One region of the Kitasatospora sp. NPDC101176 genome, then DNA from elsewhere that is predicted to be linked to it. Evidence: riboswitches for the same ligand, from Rfam matches in the RefSeq annotation. Region 1 holds a riboswitch; the other holds the start of a gene.
The links. Region 1 has a riboswitch for cobalamin ahead of ACIRS1_RS07685 (enoyl-CoA hydratase/isomerase family protein). Riboswitches for the same ligand answer to the same signal wherever they lie in the genome.
Positions count from the first base shown of each region.

Region 2: another riboswitch for cobalamin. It lies ahead of ACIRS1_RS26280 (ribonucleoside-diphosphate reductase subunit alpha); the one in region 1 lies ahead of ACIRS1_RS07685 (enoyl-CoA hydratase/isomerase family protein).

Region 1 is NZ_JBIWPA010000003.1:509,730-514,536, forward strand. It holds gene ACIRS1_RS07665 (flagellar hook-length control protein FliK) at 1-430, opposite strand, end outside; gene ACIRS1_RS07670 (peptidase) at 482-1,567, opposite strand; cobalamin riboswitch at 1,666-1,806, opposite strand; partial or broken gene ACIRS1_RS07675 (enoyl-CoA hydratase-related protein) at 1,864-2,016, opposite strand; gene mmsB (3-hydroxyisobutyrate dehydrogenase) at 2,013-2,897, opposite strand; partial or broken gene ACIRS1_RS07685 (enoyl-CoA hydratase/isomerase family protein) at 2,894-3,592, opposite strand; cobalamin riboswitch at 3,595-3,785, opposite strand; gene ACIRS1_RS07690 (CbtA family protein) at 3,896-4,648, opposite strand; gene ACIRS1_RS07695 (CbtB-domain containing protein) at 4,668-4,807, opposite strand, start outside.
Region 2 is NZ_JBIWPA010000022.1:43,254-56,215, reverse strand. It holds gene ACIRS1_RS26345 (DUF2000 family protein) at 1-88, opposite strand, end outside; gene ACIRS1_RS26340 (AraC family transcriptional regulator) at 261-1,064, shown strand; gene ACIRS1_RS26335 (hypothetical protein) at 1,024-1,500, opposite strand; gene ACIRS1_RS26330 (DUF397 domain-containing protein) at 1,575-1,811, opposite strand; gene ACIRS1_RS26325 (hypothetical protein) at 1,899-2,141, opposite strand; gene ACIRS1_RS26320 (DUF6879 family protein) at 2,381-2,908, opposite strand; gene ACIRS1_RS26315 (helix-turn-helix domain-containing protein) at 3,052-3,897, opposite strand; gene ACIRS1_RS26310 (DUF6879 family protein) at 3,894-4,397, opposite strand; gene ACIRS1_RS26305 (hypothetical protein) at 4,732-5,004, opposite strand; gene ACIRS1_RS26300 (ATP-binding protein) at 5,001-5,435, opposite strand; gene ACIRS1_RS26295 (helix-turn-helix domain-containing protein) at 5,652-6,503, shown strand; gene ACIRS1_RS26290 (DUF397 domain-containing protein) at 6,529-6,717, shown strand; gene ACIRS1_RS26285 (ribonucleotide-diphosphate reductase subunit beta) at 6,791-7,807, opposite strand; gene ACIRS1_RS26280 (ribonucleoside-diphosphate reductase subunit alpha) at 7,807-10,209, opposite strand; cobalamin riboswitch at 10,398-10,562, opposite strand; gene ACIRS1_RS26275 (glycosyltransferase family 39 protein) at 10,604-12,652, opposite strand; gene ACIRS1_RS26270 (glycoside hydrolase family 26 protein) at 12,652-12,962, opposite strand, start outside.

The DNA.
Region 1 (4,807 bases):
CGACGTCGCCGGGGGCCGGGTTGTAGCTGCCCGCGCCCAGGCTGCTGTACGACCAGGGCCCGCCGTGCTGGGCGTGCCAGTAGGACCAGTAGGCGCTGCCGGTCGGGTTGGTGCAGGTGGCCGGCAGCGCGTTGATCTTGCAGACGAAGCCGGGGAACCGCGGGTGGAAGGCGTACGTGAATCCGGCGCCGGTCAGCGCGGCGAGCCCGGTGGCCGGATCGCCGGGTGCGCAGCCGGTCTCGACGCCGCCGCCGACGGCGGTGAAGTCGACCACGACGGTGACGCCGGTGGTGCCGCTGCAGGCGGCCGCGTGGGCCGCGGGGGCCTGGACGGCGGAGGCGCCGAGCAGGCCGGCGGTGAGGGCCGCGGCCGCGGCGATCGAGCCGAGCGTGCGGCGGGCCGGTCTGGCCGGGGTGAGGGTGTCGGTCATCGGAACTCTCCTCGTGGGCTCAGGGATTCGGTGGCTCAGGAGTTCGGTGGCTCAGCGGGCGGCCGGCGCCGGGCAGGCCAGGGTCGGGGCGGCCGGGCGCGCGCCGGCGGCGGAGAGGGTGGCCAGCGGGGTGCCGGCGAGGCCGAGCGCGGCCTGCGCGGTGGCCCGGGCGCCGTTGGCCGGGTTGAAGCCGGTCGCGTCGTAGGCGACGGCGCCGCGGACCGCCGGGTCGGCGGAGCAGCCCTGCTGGAACTTCACCAGCCGGCTCCAGCCCTTCAGGCCGGCGCCGAGGCGTCCGCCGGCCAGCAGCGCCTGGGTGGCCAGGCCCGTGGTGTTGGCGTTGGAGGCGGTCGCCCCGGCGGCCGCGAAGCCGCCGTCGGCGTTCTGGTGGGCGGTGAGCCAGCCGAGGCCCGCGTTCGCCTTGGCGGTGCGGCCGGTGGCGGCGAGGGCCTGGGCGGCCAGCGCGGTGGCGTCCGGGTCGCTGGTGCAGATGGTCTGGCCGAAGGAGACCGGGTAGCCGCCGTCCGCGCACTGGCTGTTCGCCAGGAAGTCGACGGCCGCGTCGGGGGCGCCGCCGGGGGTGCGGTGCAGGGCGATCAGGGCGAGCGACTGGCCGAAGGCGTTGCTGTAGTCGCCCCACTGGGAGCGGTCGGAGAAGCGGCCCTCGGCGGTCTGCAGGGAGCGCAGCCGGGCCGGCAGGTCGACGCCTCCGAAGGCGGTCGGGTTCGCGCCGCGGACCTCGGCGGCGAGCAGCAGCTTGGCGGTGGCACCGGCGTAGGCCTCGGTGGTGCCGTCGCCGAGGTAGCCGCCGAGGATCTCGGGCTTGGCCAGCCAGGCGGTGGCCCGGGCGGCGGCCTCGTCGGAGCCGTGGGAGGCGGCGAAGGCCAGCACGGCGTCGACGGTCAGGCCCTGGTCGGGGTAGGCGGTGCCGTTGAACACGGACTCGAAGTGGTCGCCGTCGACGAGCTGGCGGGCCAGCCAGCCGCCCGCGGCGGCGTCGGGGCGGATCGTCGGGGCCGCGGTCGCGGCGGGTGCGGCGGCGGGTGCGGCCTGGGCGGCGGTGGCGGCCGGGAGTGCGGTGGCGACGGCGAGGGCGGGTATCGCGAGCAGACCGAGAGTGCGGCGGAGGGCGGGCATGGCTGCCTTTCCGGGCCTGGACGCAGGGGCCCGGAGGGCGCCGGCGGCACGCCGGGCAGCCCTCGGAGCTCCGGCCCGCAGACCACGACGGGAGGAGGGGGTGACACACCTCCGCCGCCGGGTACTCGGGCTCGCCGCCGACGGGACGTCGGCGGCCTACCGTTGCGGGTCAGCGCCGGATTCGAACCGGACTTCCCCCGTCGGCGGAGTCACAACATGACGGCCCATCATGGCGAAGACGCGAAGATCCGGTCAAGGGACGGTGCGCCACGTCACGGTTCCGGCACCGGAAGACGGCACCCCGGGCCCCGGTCGCGGTCGAACTCCTCGGCGGCCGCCACGACTTCGTTCATCAGCGTGGTGTCGAGGGCGTTCAGCGCCTTGGGGCGGTCGAGCGTGATCACGCCCACCCGGCCCCTGCGCTCGACCAGGATCGTCTCGAACGTCATGCGTCGTCCTTCCTGAGGGTCGTGATGATGGCCGAGAAGTCCAGCCCGGCGCCCGCCTCCTCGGCGAACGCCGCGTACAACTCGGCTGCCCTGCCGCCCAGTTCGGCGGGGACGTCGGAGACTGTCGCCGCGGCGGCCGCGAGTCCGAGGTCCTTGGCCATCAGGGCGGCGGCGAAACCTCCGGCGTACCCGCGGTTGGCCGGGCTGGCCGGGACGGGCCCGGGGACGGGGCAGTTGCTGGTCAGTGCCCAGCACTGCCCGGAGGCGGTGGAGGCCACGTCGAACAGGGCCTGGTGGCTGAGCCCGAGGCTCTCCCCGAGCACGACGGCCTCGCTGACCGCGATCATCGAGATGCCGAGAATCATGTTGTTGCAGATCTTCGCGGCCTGCCCCGCCCCGGACGTCCCGCAGTGCACGACCCGGCGGCCCATGGCGGCGAGCACCGGCTCGGCCTCGGCGAAGTCGGGCCCGTCCGCGCCCACCATGAAGGTCAGGCTCGCGGCCTCGGCTCCGGGCACGCCGCCGGAGACCGGCGCGTCGACGGCCCGGTGCCCCGCGACCCGGACGAGGTCGGCGACGACCCGGGCGTCCCCGACCGCGATGGTGGAGCAGTCGACGAACAGCGCTCCCGCTGCCGACTCCGTCAACTCGCTGTAGGAGTCGAGGACATGGCGTCCGGTCGGCAGCATGGTGAGCACCACCTCGGCCTCGCCGACCGCTTCAGCGGCGGAACCCGCGATCATCACTCCCCGCGCCGCAGCCCGTTCCCGGGCCTCCGCCGAGAGGTCGTAGCCGGTCACCCGGTGTCCGGCGGCGACGAGGTTGGCGGCCATCGGGCCGCCCATGGTGCCCAGTCCGACGAATCCGATGCGGTGGGTCACCAGCGCTCCAGGGGTGTGGTGGCGGCGAGGCCGAGTTCTCCGTCGCCGAGCGGGGCGAAGCAGTGGGCCACGGTGGCGGGTTCGACGGCTCCCAGGGAGGCCGGCGTCCAGCGCGGTGACCGGTCCTTGTCGATCACCTGGGCCCGGATCCCCTCGGCGAGGTCCGGGGTGGCGAGCGCCGCGCAGGAGGTCCGGTACTCCTGGTCGAGCACGGCCTCCAGCGGGCCCAGGGCGCGGGCCCGGCGCAGGGCCGCCAGGGTGGCCTTGACGGCGGTCGGGGAGTTGGCGGCGATGCGCTCGGCGGCCTGCGCGGCCTCGGGTTCACCGCTGTCGCCGAGCCGCGCGAGGATCTCCTCGACGGTGCCCGCCGCGTAGCAGCTGTCGATCCACGCCCGCCGACCGTCCAGCAGACCGGCCGGCGCGGGCTCGACATGCCGTTCCAGGGCCTCGTGGACGGGCAGTTCGGCGAGGTCGTCGAGCAGCACGGGCAGCCGCTCGGCGGGGACGTAGTGGTCGGCGAGCCCGCAGAGCAGCGCGTCGGCGGCACCGACGGAGCCCGCGGTGAGGGCGAGGTGGGTGCCCAACTCGCCCGGCGCGAGGGCGAGCAGGTAGGTGCCGCCGGCGTCGGGGACGAAGCCGATGCCGGCCTCCGGCATGGCGACGCGCGTTTTCCCGGTGACGATCCGGACGCTCCCGGAAAACACGGATCACCCGCGGCCGGTATCCTGACTCCCGGATCACCGCACGCCCTCAGGCCTTCCCGGCGGCTGCCAGTGGCCGTCTCCTGCAAGGACGGACTCCCCGGTCACAGTGGCGGGACCGTGCCGGACTCACACCGGCTTCCCTGACACCGCGGACCTGCCGTCGACCATATAGTCGGACGTCCTAGTAAGTCCAGATCCCGTGACGAACCGTCACCGCGCCCTCCCCCGGTCGGCGCAGGACGACGCAGCCCGCCCCCCGTGCGGGGAGCGGGCTGCGGGTCGGCGGCGCGGGTGCTACCGGGCGGCGACGGCCTGGGCCGGGGCCTTCACCGCGGCGGGCTCGGGCTCGAGCACGCGCTTGGCGAGCTCGCCGAAGACCAGCCCGAAGGAGGTCCACAGCACGAGCTGGATGGCGAGCGCCGCGAGGCGGAACTGCCAGAGCAGGGTGGCCGGGAATGCCTCGGGCACCTCGTTGATCACCGGCAGGAGGGCGTAGGCCAGGCCGACGGCGACGACGAAGCCGCCCCCGGCCGCGACCGCGGCGTACCAGTTGCCCAGGCGCGGGGCCAGGCGCTTGCCGATGATGACCGCCGCGACCGCGAGCAGGACGCTGAGCACCATCATCAGGAAGTACAGGACGGTGCGCTTGCCGATGGTGTCGGGGTTGCCGATGGACGGCGGGTTGGCCGGGTACTTGAGGAACGGCACCACGTACACGGTCACCAGCGCGGCGAGCGAGACGACCAGCGCCGTCGCCCGGGCGCCGAAGCGGCCGATCCGCCCGAGGGCGAAGCAGTACGCGAGGGCGGCGATGCCGCCCATGGCCACGGCGAACAGCAGGATGCCGGTGGCCAGACCCGCCGTGGACTGCAGGGAACGGCTGACCACCTCCATGCCGTGCTCGGCGGAGTGCGCCTCCTCGAACTCGATGGCGGCGTCCACCTTGGACTCACCGAGCAGGTAGGCGGTGACGAGCGCGAGAACGCCGGCCGCGAGGCCGGCGATCATCCCGCGCACGAGCAGGGTTCTGACGGTTGCGGAGTTCACTGTGCGGTCTTCCCCGTTCTCAGTGGCAGGGGAAGCCGAGCAGGTGACGACCGTCGTGCACCCATTCGTGGACGTCCTCGCCGGAGATCAGCGAGGTGGCACCCTGCTCGGCGCCGACGAAGTAGATCGCCAGCAGCATCAGGACACCGAAGAAGACCG
Region 2 (12,962 bases), on a different contig from region 1:
CGCTGACCAGGAAGGCGGTGACGTTCAGCCGCTGCCAGGGCTCCAGGTCCTCGCGCAGCAGGACGGCGATCTTCGTGTCGAAGCGCACGGGTGCGCCCGCGGTCCCCGCGTCGGCTCCGGTACCGGCCCTTGCGTCGGCCCCGGTGTCGGTCCCTGTGTCGGCCCTGCCCCCGGGTTCCGTGGGGGCGTCGGTCTCATCGATCGTTCTCATGCGTCGAGACTGCGGGGCGCCCGCCCCCGCCGTCTTGTACGTTCTTTGCATGGCATCCGGGCAGGAGATCTCTGCTTGGCGTCCGACCGTCCCGGGCGTCACCGAGGTCTTCCACGCCCACTTCACCGAGCACGCCTACCCCATGCACGTCCACGACAGCTGGACACTGCTGATCGTCGACGACGGCGCGGTCCGCTACGACCTGGACCGCCACCAGCGCGGCACCCCCGGCGACACCGTCAGCCTGCTGCCCCCGCTGGTCCCGCACAACGGCTCGCCCGCCACCGCCCACGGGTTCCGCAAACGCGTCCTCTACCTCGACATGACCCAGCTGGACGCCAGCTACATCGGGCCCGCCGTTGACGGCCCCGACCTCGCCGACCCGCTCCTGCGCACCCGCATCGGGCGACTGCACACCGCCCTCGCCGACCCGGGGGACGAGCTGGAGGCGGAGAGCCGTCTGGCCCTCATCAGCCAACGCCTGCGCACTCACCTGCGGCCACGGCCGGCCGGCAGTGAACCGTCGCCCCGTCCGGGCGTCGCCCAGGACCTGCGGGACCTCCTCGACGAGCGGCTGCTCGACGGCACCACGCTCCAGGAAGCGGGGGGAGTGCTGCACGCCCACCCCGCGCACCTCGTCCGCGCCTTCAGCGCCGCGTTCGGCCTCGCACCGCACCAGTACGTCACGTCCCGCCGCGTCGACCTCGCCCGTCGGCTGCTCCTCGACGGACGGCCGCCCGGCGAGGTGGCGACCGCGGCGGGCTTCTACGACCAGTCGCACCTGACCAGGCACTTCAAGCGGGTCTGCGGCGTCACCCCGGGCCGGTACGCCCGGACGGCGCGGGGCGGCTGAGCGGCACCGCGGGGGCGCTGGCGGGCTTCGTTGCCGGCGCGGGCCGGCCGGTCGGGCAGGGGAGGTCCGGCCGGAGCCGGGGCGGGCAGACGATCACGTAGTGGCCCGACCAGCGGGTGTCGGAGATCCAGCGGGACCACAGCACGTCGCAGGCGCCGGCCAGTTGGGTCAGGGCGTACCGGCGTCGGGCGTCGAGCGGAAGCCAGGGATCGCCGCCGGGGGTGTGCTCGGTGTAGCGAGCGGTGAGCCAGTGTACGGCGGCTTCCGGGGTGTCCCAGGTGCCCCGGACCTGGGAGGCCGGGCGGCGCAGCCACCAGCCGGTCATCATCGGCGGGAGGTCCGAGGCGCCGAAGCGGATGATGTCGACCGGCCGCCGCTCGGCCTCTCTGGTCAACAGTCGGCCGTCACCGGCCCACTCGTAGCCGTGGAAGTGCAACGGTGCTTCTCCTCGGGGGTTTTGATCCCCTCCCGCCCGCGCGGGACCGCGGGCGGGAGGGGCTTTCAGGAGGCTCAGACGGACAGGCCGAACCGAGCCGGGTCGATCCCGGCGCCGGCGAGCTCCTCGGCGGTGAAGAGGAGGGGCGCGCGGTCGGGCCGCTTGCTGTCGCCGAGGGCGTAGACGCCGTGCTCGACCAGGCCGAGGGTCACGCACGACTCGCCGTCGTCACCCCCGCCCTGGTTGCCGCCGCACGCGCGGTTGAGCGTGAGCTGCGAGAGGTCGAGTTCGTAGAGGCTGCGATCGGTCATCGCCGACACCACCTTCCGGTGTGGTTCCGGGGCGCGCACGGAACGGCCCCGCCCCGCCCAGGAGTTGGGCGGAAGATTCGAGGGCGGTCAGCCCCAGAGGCTGATGCGCGTGGTGAGCTGGTCGACGGGCACCTGCCGCGGTGGGGCGTCCGGCGCGAACAGCGGCCGGACCAGGGCCCGGCCGTCCTGGGCGCCGACGATCTCGACGAGGCCCCCGGTGGTGAGGTCCTTCCGGACGGGGTTGTCGTCGACCCGCGCCATGAACTCCGCATGCGTCCGGTGGCGGTGGCGGCGGGCCTTGGTCGGCTGTGCAGAATTCCCGGCGGACATGGCGGACTCCCCGTGATTCGCGGATCGATTCGGTGAGCCACCAAGGTAGGGGCGGGTGTGGGTTGTTTCCGTGCGCTTTCCCGTTCCCGAAAGAATCCGCTCCGGGTTTCTGGCGGCAGTTCGGAGATCGGGTTGTGCGCGTAGGAAGTCGGTCAGGCCGACTTCCTACGCGAGCGGTGGGGAGCGGGTCGGCTATGCCTGCCGAAGTTCCCGCAGCTCCGCTCCGAGCTGTGTCCTTTTCACTCGCCGTGCTCTGCCCACCATTGCGTGAACGGGACGGAGTGCGCCATTGCGATGTCACGGTATGCCCTGAACTGGGCGATCTCGTCACCGGTGAGGAACTCGGCTCCGAGGTACTTCCCGTTGCCGTCATAGCTCATCTCGGCAACGGTCTCGTCATCGAAGAGCCAGAAATCCGTCGCCTCGGGTAGGGGGTTCGCCTGGGCCGTGGTGTCGAGGATGAAGAACTCCTCTCCGGCCGCCATGTTCCGGTGGTACCCCCAAGCGAGTTCGAACCGGAGGTACTCCGTGAGCGGGCGCGCCAGGACGTGCACCCGATACATGCGCCTACCGGATCGAGTGGCAGCGGACACGGTCTCGACCCAGGCGGCGGTCCTGAAGCTTTCTGGTTGACCCTCGCCTGCGAGGAACGCGCGGTACGCGTCGACCCCGCCGGACTGGCTGTAGTCGGCCAGCGTTTCCAGTGGGAACGCCTCTCGGTCGAACTCCGAGAACCAGTCCCCGAGGGTCCTAGATGAGGTTGTCAAGGATGGCCTTTCGAATGGGTCGGGCGGCGATTGTGCTCGAGTCATGTCTCTTCCGCAGCGCCAGTGAATCTTCTCCGGTGGCCCCTTGCGTTGAGCAAGGGGCCATGGGGAAAGGCGGCCTGGTGCGGCGTGGACGCGAGGCGCTACGGCGTATCTACGCTCTCTTGCAGGAACTCATCTCGGATTTCCTCAACCAGTGCTCGCATATCTTCTCCATGGAGCGCGGCAGCATCAAACCTAGAAAATGTCGAAAGGTAGAGGGTGACGTCTCTTGGGTCGCGAGTGGTGATCTCCGAATGGAATGTCTCCACAATGACCAGGCGGTCGTCGTGCATGCTGAAGCATGTCATCGGGAAGTCCGGCATCAGTCCGGACAGGGGAAGAACTCCGATAGTCACGTTAGGGAGCCTGGAAAGTGAGACCAAGCGATCCAACTGCGTCGCCATGACGGCGGGAGGGCAGATCCGCCACCTCAGCACGTGCTCGCAGATGACGAATCTAAACTCGCGGTGCCGGTCGTACAGAACGGACTGGCGTTCCAGTCGGGCTGAGATCGTCCTTGCCTTGGAGTCCGCCGGAAGCTCTGGGGGTAATGAGAATACGGCTGATACGTACTCGGCGCTCTGGAGCAGCCCGGGAATCAGTTGTCCCTGAAACAGACGGAGGAGCGTCGTCTGGGCTTCGATGGCCTTGATCGCATGCTGGTGCTTCCAGTGACCCGTGCGGCGGAGTTCCCGCCAGGCCGTTTCCTCGGTGGCCGCACCGCGGGCCGCCTCCAGGAACTCAGCCTTGGCCTCGTCCGATATGCCGAGCGCGGTCAGGATGAGGTCCACATCCTGCACGCTGGGCAAGGTCTTGCCGTTCTCGATCTTCGAAAGCTTGGCTGGAGACATGGAAGCCCTGCGGGCGATGGTCTCGGCTGTCTTGTCCGAGGCGATCCGCAACGCCCGCAGGGCCTTACCCAAGTCGTTGGGCCGCTCCCCGCTCAAGCCGCCGTGTACTCCCTGAAGGGCACCGCGTGCGCCACAGCGATGTCCCGGTACTGCTGGTACTCGGCCAGACGGTCATCCGACAGCAGCTCGGCGCCGATGAACTGCCCCGAGTCGGTGTAGTGCATCCGGTAGACCCGGGTGTCGTCGAACAGCCAGAAGTCGTGGTCGGGTAGACCCGTCGCCTCCTGCAGAGCCGTGTCGATGATGCCGATCGACTCGCCGGCCTTGATGTTTCCGGGGTAGGCCGCCAGCTCGTACCGGAGGTAGTCCGACAGGGGAGACCGGAGGACGTGCACCCGGGCCACCCGCTTGCCCAGATCCGTCATCGAGCGGACCCACGGGTTGTCGGCACAGTCGGGCGGCAGCCCTTTGCCCGCGAGGAAGTCGGCGAACTCCTCCCGTTCCTCGTCCACGTCGTAGACGGCCAGTGTTTCGAGTCGGAAGGCCGTTCGTTCGAAGGTCTCGAAGAGGCGGCCGAAGTCTTCACCCTTGAGCACGGAAGAATCCCTCCAGGACTGCAGCTGGGACCACGATCGCCGACTCGCCGTCCGGCAGACTCAGCTCCGCCAGGCGGTGAGGATCGGTGATCACGTATCCCTGGACCACGTAGTCCCCGTTCTCGGTGCCCCACAGAGTGGGGCAGTTCCCGTTCTTACAGGACCCGTCCCCGGCTAGCCAACGCAGCATCATATGCCTCCAGTCGCCAGTGGTTCGTGTCTTGGTAAATGTTCCCGACCCATCAGGCGGAGGGTCAAGGATGCGATCTTTCCAAGACGGGAAATCGGTTCGGCCGTCCCCGCCCGGCGTGGGAGCCGGGCGGGGACGGGGAGTTCAGGGCTGGTGGGTGGTGATGGTGATGGGGTGGGCGGTCCAGCGGGTCAGCTCGCCGACGTAGAGGGTGGTGCTCCACCGGCCGCCGCGGGCGAGGCAGTAGGCGACGCCCTCGCCGCCGCCCGGGCCGATGCAGAGCCGGACGAAGTCCCGGTGGGCCTCGCGGACGGGCAGCCCGCGCACCCGCTCCCACAGCACGGGCAGCGCGTGGTCGAGGCTCGGGAAGACGGTGGGCAGCATGATGCCGACGATTCCGGCCCGGACAGCACTCATGCGGCGGCCTGCTCGGGGGAGATCTGGCACCAGACGACCTTGCCGATCCCGCCCCGGCGCGGGCAGCAGCCCCAGCTCTGCGCCAACTCGTGGACGAGGAGCAGGCCGCGGCCGGCCTCCTCGGAGTCGGCGGCGTCGCGGAGTTCCGGCTTCTCGCTGTCGGCGTCGTGCACCTCGATGCGGAGGAGGCCGTCGGCGAGGGTGAAGCGGACCTGGATCAGGCGGTCCCGGGGCGTACGGGCGTGCTGGACGGCGTTGGTGACCAGCTCGCTGACCAGCAACTCCCCGGTGGGGAGCAGGTGTTCGCCGGAGGGCTGGGGGAGGAGGAACTCGCGGAGCTCCCGGCGCGCAGCGCGGGGCGACGTGCGGTGCCGGGGCAGCCAGCAGGTCTGCTCGGCGGGGGAGGGGGAGAGGGGAGCGGCTTCGGGCATGGCGGGGCCACCTCTGGAGTGTGCAGGTGAGAGCGGCTGAAGGGGCATGGGGATGCCCGTGGGTGAGTCCGCGGCGGTCACTCTGGGTGGCATGGCGGACTACAGCAAGTAGCATGTAGTGGAAATGAGTCCATGTGCAACTTGCCCGATGGAAATTTTCCAAGATCTTTTTCCAGGGCGTATGATCTGGACCTAACCGGTGTGATGGAGCATCAGATGAGCCAAGCGCGAACCACAGTGCGCCGTAGGCGATTGGCGGCTGCTTTGGTCAGGCTGCGAGAGGAAGCCGGCAAGTCGCCCGAAGCAGCGGCGGAGCGTATCGGTTGTCACCGTTCGAAGATCAGCCGGATAGAGAACGCGCGTCTGGGCATCTCGCTCGGCGAGCTGCGAGATCTGCTGACCTTCTACGGTGTGGAAGACCACGGCCGTGTCGAGGAGTTGGTCGCTCTTGCTCGTCGGGGCCGAGAGCCCGGGTGGGTGCAGCGGGCGAGCTTGGCTCGGCCGTCCTACTCGGACTTCATCGATTACGAGGAGACGGCTGACTACATCAGGTCGTTCGAGAACATGCTGATCTCTGGCCTGCTGCAGACTCCCGACTACGCTCGCGCGGTGATGCAGGCCAAACCGTCCGGGCTGGCCGCCGAACAAGTGGATGCCTTGGTGACTGCTCGGATGGAGCGACAGGAGGTGCTCACCAGGCCGAACCCGCCGCGCTTGTGCGTGATCGAGGGCGAATCGGCGTTGCGCGTTGAGGTGGGTGGCGCGAAGGTGATGGCTGGGCAACTCGACAAGCTGCTCGAGATGGCTGGGCATCCCTACGTGGAGCTCCAGGTCTTGCCGGACCGCGCCGGTGCCCATGCTGGTTTGATGGGCTCATTCGTGATGTTCAGTTTCCCGTCCCCGGACTACTCGGACGTCGTCTGCGTCGAGCACCGGACAGGGACGCTCTACATGGAGACTCCAGCCGAGATCGATGAGTACACATTGATCTTCGACTCGCTCCGCTCAATCGCCTTGAGTCCGGCTGACAGTCTCGACATGATCGCTCGGGTACGACAGGGGTTCTGAACTCCGGGCAAGAGATGGGTGAGTTATGACCGGCGAGTGGCACAAGAGCACCTACAGCGGGCAGGGCGGGAACTGCATCGAGGCACAGGCCAGGCCGATGACGACAGCGGTCCGGGACTCCAAGGACCCTGGTGGTCCCGTGCTGCTGTTTCCGGCTGAGGCCTGGGACTCGTTCCTCGTGGGGGTCAAGGCCGGGGAGTTTTCGGCCGACTGATCCAACAGAGAGGTGCCCCGCACGGGCTGTGGCCGTGCGGGGCACCTCTGTGTCTGTCTGCGACCGCTACCGCTTAGAAGTCGTCGTCGAAGGAGACCGAGCCCTCGACGGCGACCTGGTACGCCGACACCCGGCGCTCGAAGAAGTTGGTCAGCTCCTGGACGTTCTGCAGCTCCATGAAGCCGAACGGGTTGCTGGACCCGTAGCGGATCGGCAGGCCCAGGCGGGCGAGGCGCTGGTCCGCCACCGCCTGCAGGTACTCCCGCATCGAGGCGGTGTTCATGCCGGGCAGGCCGTCACCGCACAGGTCCTGGGCGAACTGGAGCTCGGCCTCGACGGCCTCCTCCAGCATCTCCGTGACCTGCTTCGCCATCTGCTCGTCGAAGAGGTCCGGCTCCTCCTCGCGCACGGTGTCCACCACCGAGAACGCGAAGTCCATGTGCATGGACTCGTCGCGGAACACCCAGTTGGTACCGGTCGCGAGACCGTGCAGCAGGCCCCGGCTCCGGAACCAGTACACGTACGCGAACGCGCCGTAGAAGAACAGCCCCTCGACGCACGCCGCGAAGCAGATCAGGTTGAGCAGGAACGCCCGCCTGTCCTCCTTGCTCTGCAGCGAGTCGATGTGGTCGACCGCGTTCATGTACTTGAAGCAGAACTGGGCCTTCTGGTGGATGGAGGGGATGTTCTCCACCGCGGCGAAGGCCGCGTTGCGGTCCTCCGGGTCCGGAAGGTACGTGTCCAGCAGCGTCAGGTAGAACTGGACGTGCACGGCCTCCTCGAACAGCTGACGGCTCAGGTAGAGCCGCGCCTCGGGGGAGTTGATGTGCTTGTACAGGCTCAGCACGACGTTGTTCGCGACGATCGAGTCACCGGTCGCGAAGAAGGCGACCAGCCGGCCGATCATGTGCCGCTCGCCCTCGCTCAGCTTGGCGAGGTCGGCGACGTCGGAGTGCAGGTCCACCTCCTCGACCGTCCAGGTGTTCTTGATCGCGTCCCGGTACCGGTCGTAGAACGACGGGTAGCGCATCGGGCGCAGGGTCAGCTCGAACCCGGGGTCGAGCAGCATCTTCTCGCGGTCGTCGGACATCACTGGCAGGCCTCGCAGGACTCGGGGTTCTCCAGGGAGCAGGCCAGCGCGGCCTCCTCCTCCGGCGTGAGGGTCGGCGTGTTCACCGGGACGGGCGCGGCGGCACGGGCGGTGCCGGAGGCGGCCTGGGCGATCCGGGTGGCCGGGCGCGAGCGCAGGTAGTAGGTGGTCTTCAGACCGACCTTCCACGCGTACGCGTACATCGAGCTGAGCTTGCCGATGGTCGGCGCGGCCATGAACAGGTTCAGCGACTGGCTCTGGTCGAGGTACGGCATGCGGGCCGCGGCCAGGTCGATCAGCGCGCGCTGCGGCAGCTCCCACGCGGTGCGGTACAGCGACCGCACCTCGGCGGGCAGCCAGCCGAGTTCCTGGACGGAGCCGTTGGCGTCGCGCAGGGCGTCGCGGGTCGTCTGGTCCCAGACGCCGAGCTCCTTGAGCTCGCGCACCAGGTACGGGTTGACCTGCAGGAACTCGCCGCTGAGCGTCTCGCGCTTGAACAGGTTGGACACCTGCGGCTCGATGCACTCGTACACGCCGGCGATCGAGGCGATGGTCGCGGTCGGGGCGATGGCCAGCAGCAGCGAGTTGCGCAGGCCGGTCTCGGCGATCCGGGCGCGCAGCGCGCTCCAGCGGTCGGCCCAGTGCGGCTGCACGTCGAAGTGGTCGATGTGCAGCTCGCCGCGGGCGGCGCGGGTCTCGCCGTACGCCTCGTGGCGGCCGAGCTGCTCGGCCAGGTCGGCGGAGCGCTCGTAGGCGGTGAGCATGATGCGCTCGGCGATCAGCGTGGACAGCCTCGCCGCCTCGGCCGAGTCGAAGTCGATCCGCAGCTTGAAGAAGACGTCCTGCAGGCCCATCACGCCGAGGCCGACCGGCCGCCAGCGGGAGTTGGAGGTGCCGGCCTCGACGGTCGGGTAGAAGTTGATGTCCACCACGCGGTCGAGGAAGGTGACGGCGGTGCGCACGGTGGCGTCCAGCCGCTCCCAGTCCATCGCGCCGAGCAGGTCCTCCGCCGACGCGCCCTCGGCGACGTGCGCGCCGAGGTTGACCGAGCCGAGGTTGCAGACGGCGGTCTCGGAGTCGTCCGTGACCTCCAGGATCTCGGTGCACAGGTTGGAGGAGTGCACCGTGCGGCCGGGCAGCGCGGTCTGGTTGGCGGCGCGGTTGGAGGCGTCCTTGAAGGTCATCCAGCCGTTGCCGGTCTGCGCCAGGGTGCGCATCATCCGGGCGTACAGGGTCTGCGCGGGGATGGTGCGGACGGCCTTGCCGGCCTGCTCGGCCTTGCGGTAGGCCTCGTCGAAGTCGGAGCCCCACAGGTCGACCAGCTCGGGGACGTCGGCGGGGGAGAACAGCGACCAGTCCTGGTTGGCGTTCACGCGGCGCATGAACTCGTCCGGGATCCAGTGCGCCAGGTTGAGGTTGTGGGTGCGGCGCGCCTCCTCGCCGGTGTTGTCGCGCAGCTCGAGGAACTCCTCGATGTCGGCGTGCCAGGTCTCCAGGTAGACGCAGGCGGCGCCCTTGCGACGGCCGCCCTGGTTGACCGCGGCGACGGAGGAGTCGAGGGTGCGCAGGAACGGGACGATGCCGTTGGACTTGCCGTTGGTGCCGCGGATCAGGCTGCCGCGGGAGCGGATGCGCGAGTACGACAGGCCGATGCCGCCGGCGTGCTTGGAGAGGCGGGCGATCTGCGCGTAGCGGCTGTAGATCGAGTCCAGGTTGTCCAGCGGCGAGTCGAGCAGGTAGCAGCTCGACATCTGCGGGTGGCGGGTGCCGGAGTTGAACAGGGTCGGCGAGGAGGTCAGGTACTCCAGCCGGCTCATCAGGCGGTACAGCTCGGCCACCTCGCGCACGGACTGCTCGGTGTCGCCGACCGCCAGGCCACAGGCGACGCGGAGCAGGAAGTGCTGCGGGGTCTCGACGACCTTGCGGGTGATCGGGTGGCGCAGCAGGTAGCGGGACTGCACGGTGCGCAGGCCGAAGTACTCGAAGCGGTCGTCGCCCTGCCGGTCGATCAGCGCGTCGAGCACGGCGGCGTGCTTGGCGACGAAGGCGGCGGTGGTGTCGCCGATCAGGCCCTCGGCGTGGCCGACGGCGATCGAGGCGGCGAACGAGGTCGCGCCCTGGCTGTCGGCCTCGTCGACGATCTCCAGTGCGAGCAGGCGGGCGGCCAGCTTCGAGTACTGGGGGTCCTCGGCGATCATCGACGCGGCGGCGTCCACGGCCAGCCCGCGCAGCTCGGCGAAGTCCGAGCCGGCATGGCGGCCGCGCAGCGCGGCGGCGGCGACATGGCCGGGGTCCACCTGGGGGAGATCGACACTACGGTCGGTGAGCAGCCGCAGCAGCGCGCCGCCGGGGTCGGAGACCGTCGGGGCGGCGGGGGCGGAACCGGAGCCCTGGGCGGGCAGGGTGGCTGAGGCAGCGGTGGTCAAGGCGCTCTCTCCTGGCGGCGATCGGCGGCGGTGATCGGGTCCGGGCCGAACGGGGCAGGGGAGCACGGCGCGTACGCAGGAGTGCGTCGCGCGACGGTGGCGTCCCCGGCCCGCCCGCGAGGCCCGGAAGGTACTGCTCGTGCTGGCGCGGCCTCTGCGGGAGGGCCGTGGCGCACACCGTCGGCAGGTACTCGGACTCGCGGGCGCGGCTTGTCGAGCCGCCCGCACACCGCTGCGGGGCAGTCCCGGACTCGCACCGGGTTCCCCTGCTTTGACAGCAGGAGTGAGCATACATCTAGTGGCGGCTGACTGCGGCGGCACCATATGTTGTGGCCGACGTGTCGTGGGCCACGGCGGGCCCGGTGGCCGTTCAGTGCTTCAGATAGACCTTGTAGGTGCTCGAATCGCCCGTCGGAGAGGTGAACTGGGCGATCAACCGGTAGTGCCCGCCGCTCGCCAGCGCCGTCGCCAGGACGCGGTCCGTGGCGGCCGGGGCGGTGCTGTCCAGGACCACGACGGTGAAGTAGCCGTCCTTGATCGCGGCCGCGCTGCCCTCGTCGCCGTGATGCTCGACACCCGCCGCGTCCCGGTAGTCCGTCCCGGAGCGGGCCGAGGTCCACTGCTCGGGCCGGCTGACGGCGCCGAGGTAGTACTCGGGCAGCCCGTCGACCTCGGTCAGGTAGTGGCCCTGCGGCGTGGCGTGCACCCGTAGGACGGCGAGCAGCCGACCGGAGTCGGGCCCGTTCTGGTAACGCAGCGCTGACTGCTCCAGACCGAGCGCGAGCAGGGCGACCCAGACCAGGATGCCCAGCTGCGGGTGGCGGAAGTGCGCGCCGACCAGCCGGGTGAGGCCGACCCCGGCGAGCGGGGCGGCGAGCAGCATCCCGAAGCCCAGGTGCCGGAACAGCGCCCCCGAGGTGCCCAGCGCCAGGTGGACCGCCGGGACCAGCAGGGCGGTGCAGGTCAGGGCGGTGCCCAGCAGAGCGCGCTGGGCGCGGGTGGTGGTGACGCCGTCGTTCTCCGGCGACTCGAGCAGCTGCTCGCGGCGGGCGTACGCGATCGTGCCGGCCACCGCGAGGACGGTGAACAGGCCGCCCCACTGGACGGTGTTCAGCAGGATCTCGCCGACCGGACGGGAACCCTGCCCGTGGGCCGGGGACCACCCGGCGACCTCGCCGAGCAGTCCGAACGGCAGCAGGGCGCCCACTGTGCCGGCGGCGAGCAGCAGGGCCCGCAGGGCGGCCGGGCCGAGCCGTCGTCGCGGCCAGGCGGTGGCCGCCGCCAGCGCGACCAGCGCGGGCAGCGTGAACACCGCGGAGTACGCGACGGCGCAGGCCAGGGCGGCGACCGGCGCGGCGAGCAGGACGAGGGCCACCGGGCGGCGCGCGGTGAACACCGTGACCCAGGCCGCCAGGGCGACCAGCAGGACGGCGAGCGCCTCGGGCGCGGCGTAGAAGCCGACGACGACGGTCGACTGCACCACCGCGTAGCCGGCGATCGAACAGATCGCCACCCGCTCGTTGAAGAGCCGGCGGGTCAGCGAGTACAGCAGCACCGTGGTGAGCAGGGCGAAGCAGAGGCTGAGCACCCGGGCGCCGAAGATGCCGTTGGCGTCGGCGGCGGCGCCGGCCAACGGCAGGTACAGCTGGGGCGTGCCGGGTATTCGCTCGGCCAGGTGGGTGGTCACGGGGGTGCCGTGCAGCAGGTGGTCGAGCTGCTGGCGGCCGGCCACCATGGCGGCGGCCTCGTCGGGGTGCGCGGCGGCGAGCAGGCGCAGCGAGAGCAGGGCCTGGATGACGAGGACGGCGGCGAGCACGCCGCGGGCGATCCAGCGGCGCCGGGGGCTGGGGGCCGGGTCCCAGCCGATCGCGGGGACCTGCGGGATGGTGTACGGCGCCAGCTCGACGGCCTGGTCGTCCACCGGGCCGGGGGCGCCGGTCGGGGCCACCTGCGGCGGCGCGTCGGACGCATCGGGTCCCGGAACGTCGGGCCCGGAAAGGTCGGGCCCGGGAACGGCCGGCCCGGACGGATCGGTCTCCGGGCGGCCGGGCCCGGGGACGCCGGACGCAGGGACCCCGGACGCAGGAACGCCGGGCCCGGCACCGTCGCCTCCCGCCGCACCCGGCCCGGGCGAGCGGTCGGCGCGGCGGAACAGGTCGGTCCCGGCCGCGGGCGCCGAGGGGGCGGCGTCCGCCGTGGTCGGCGGGTGCCCGCCGCCGTCACGGGTGTCCGCGTCGAGGGCGGCCCGTGCGGCCCGCAGGGCGTGGGCGGCCCGGGCGGCGCGCGCGGCCCGTGCGGCGGCCGGGGCGGGTACGGCCTCGTCCGGCACCGGTACGGGCAGGTGTGCGGGCACCGGCGCCTGTGCGGGCCCGGCGGCCGCGTCGTCCGGGGCGGGGGCGAACTCTGACTCTGCGCTCATCATGGGTTCCGGATGTCGAAGCCGAAGCGGGGGTCGGACACGCGCCGCCTGAAGGCCGCGAGGGTCTCCGGGACGGCCTCGACGCGCCAGTCGGCCCGTTTGACGATGTTGAACCAGACGAAGCCGAGGATGTCGTCGTGCGCCGCGACCCCGGAGAACAGCTGGTCGATGTCCGCGAGCTGGCGTTTGCCCTGTTCCGAGGCGGTCTCGCAGATGAAGAACGGCTTCTGGCTGAAGCCGCGGATCTCGGCCATGGTCGGCCCGTACAGGAGGTCGAAGTTCTTCGGCCCGGTGCGGGTGAAGTACCCGG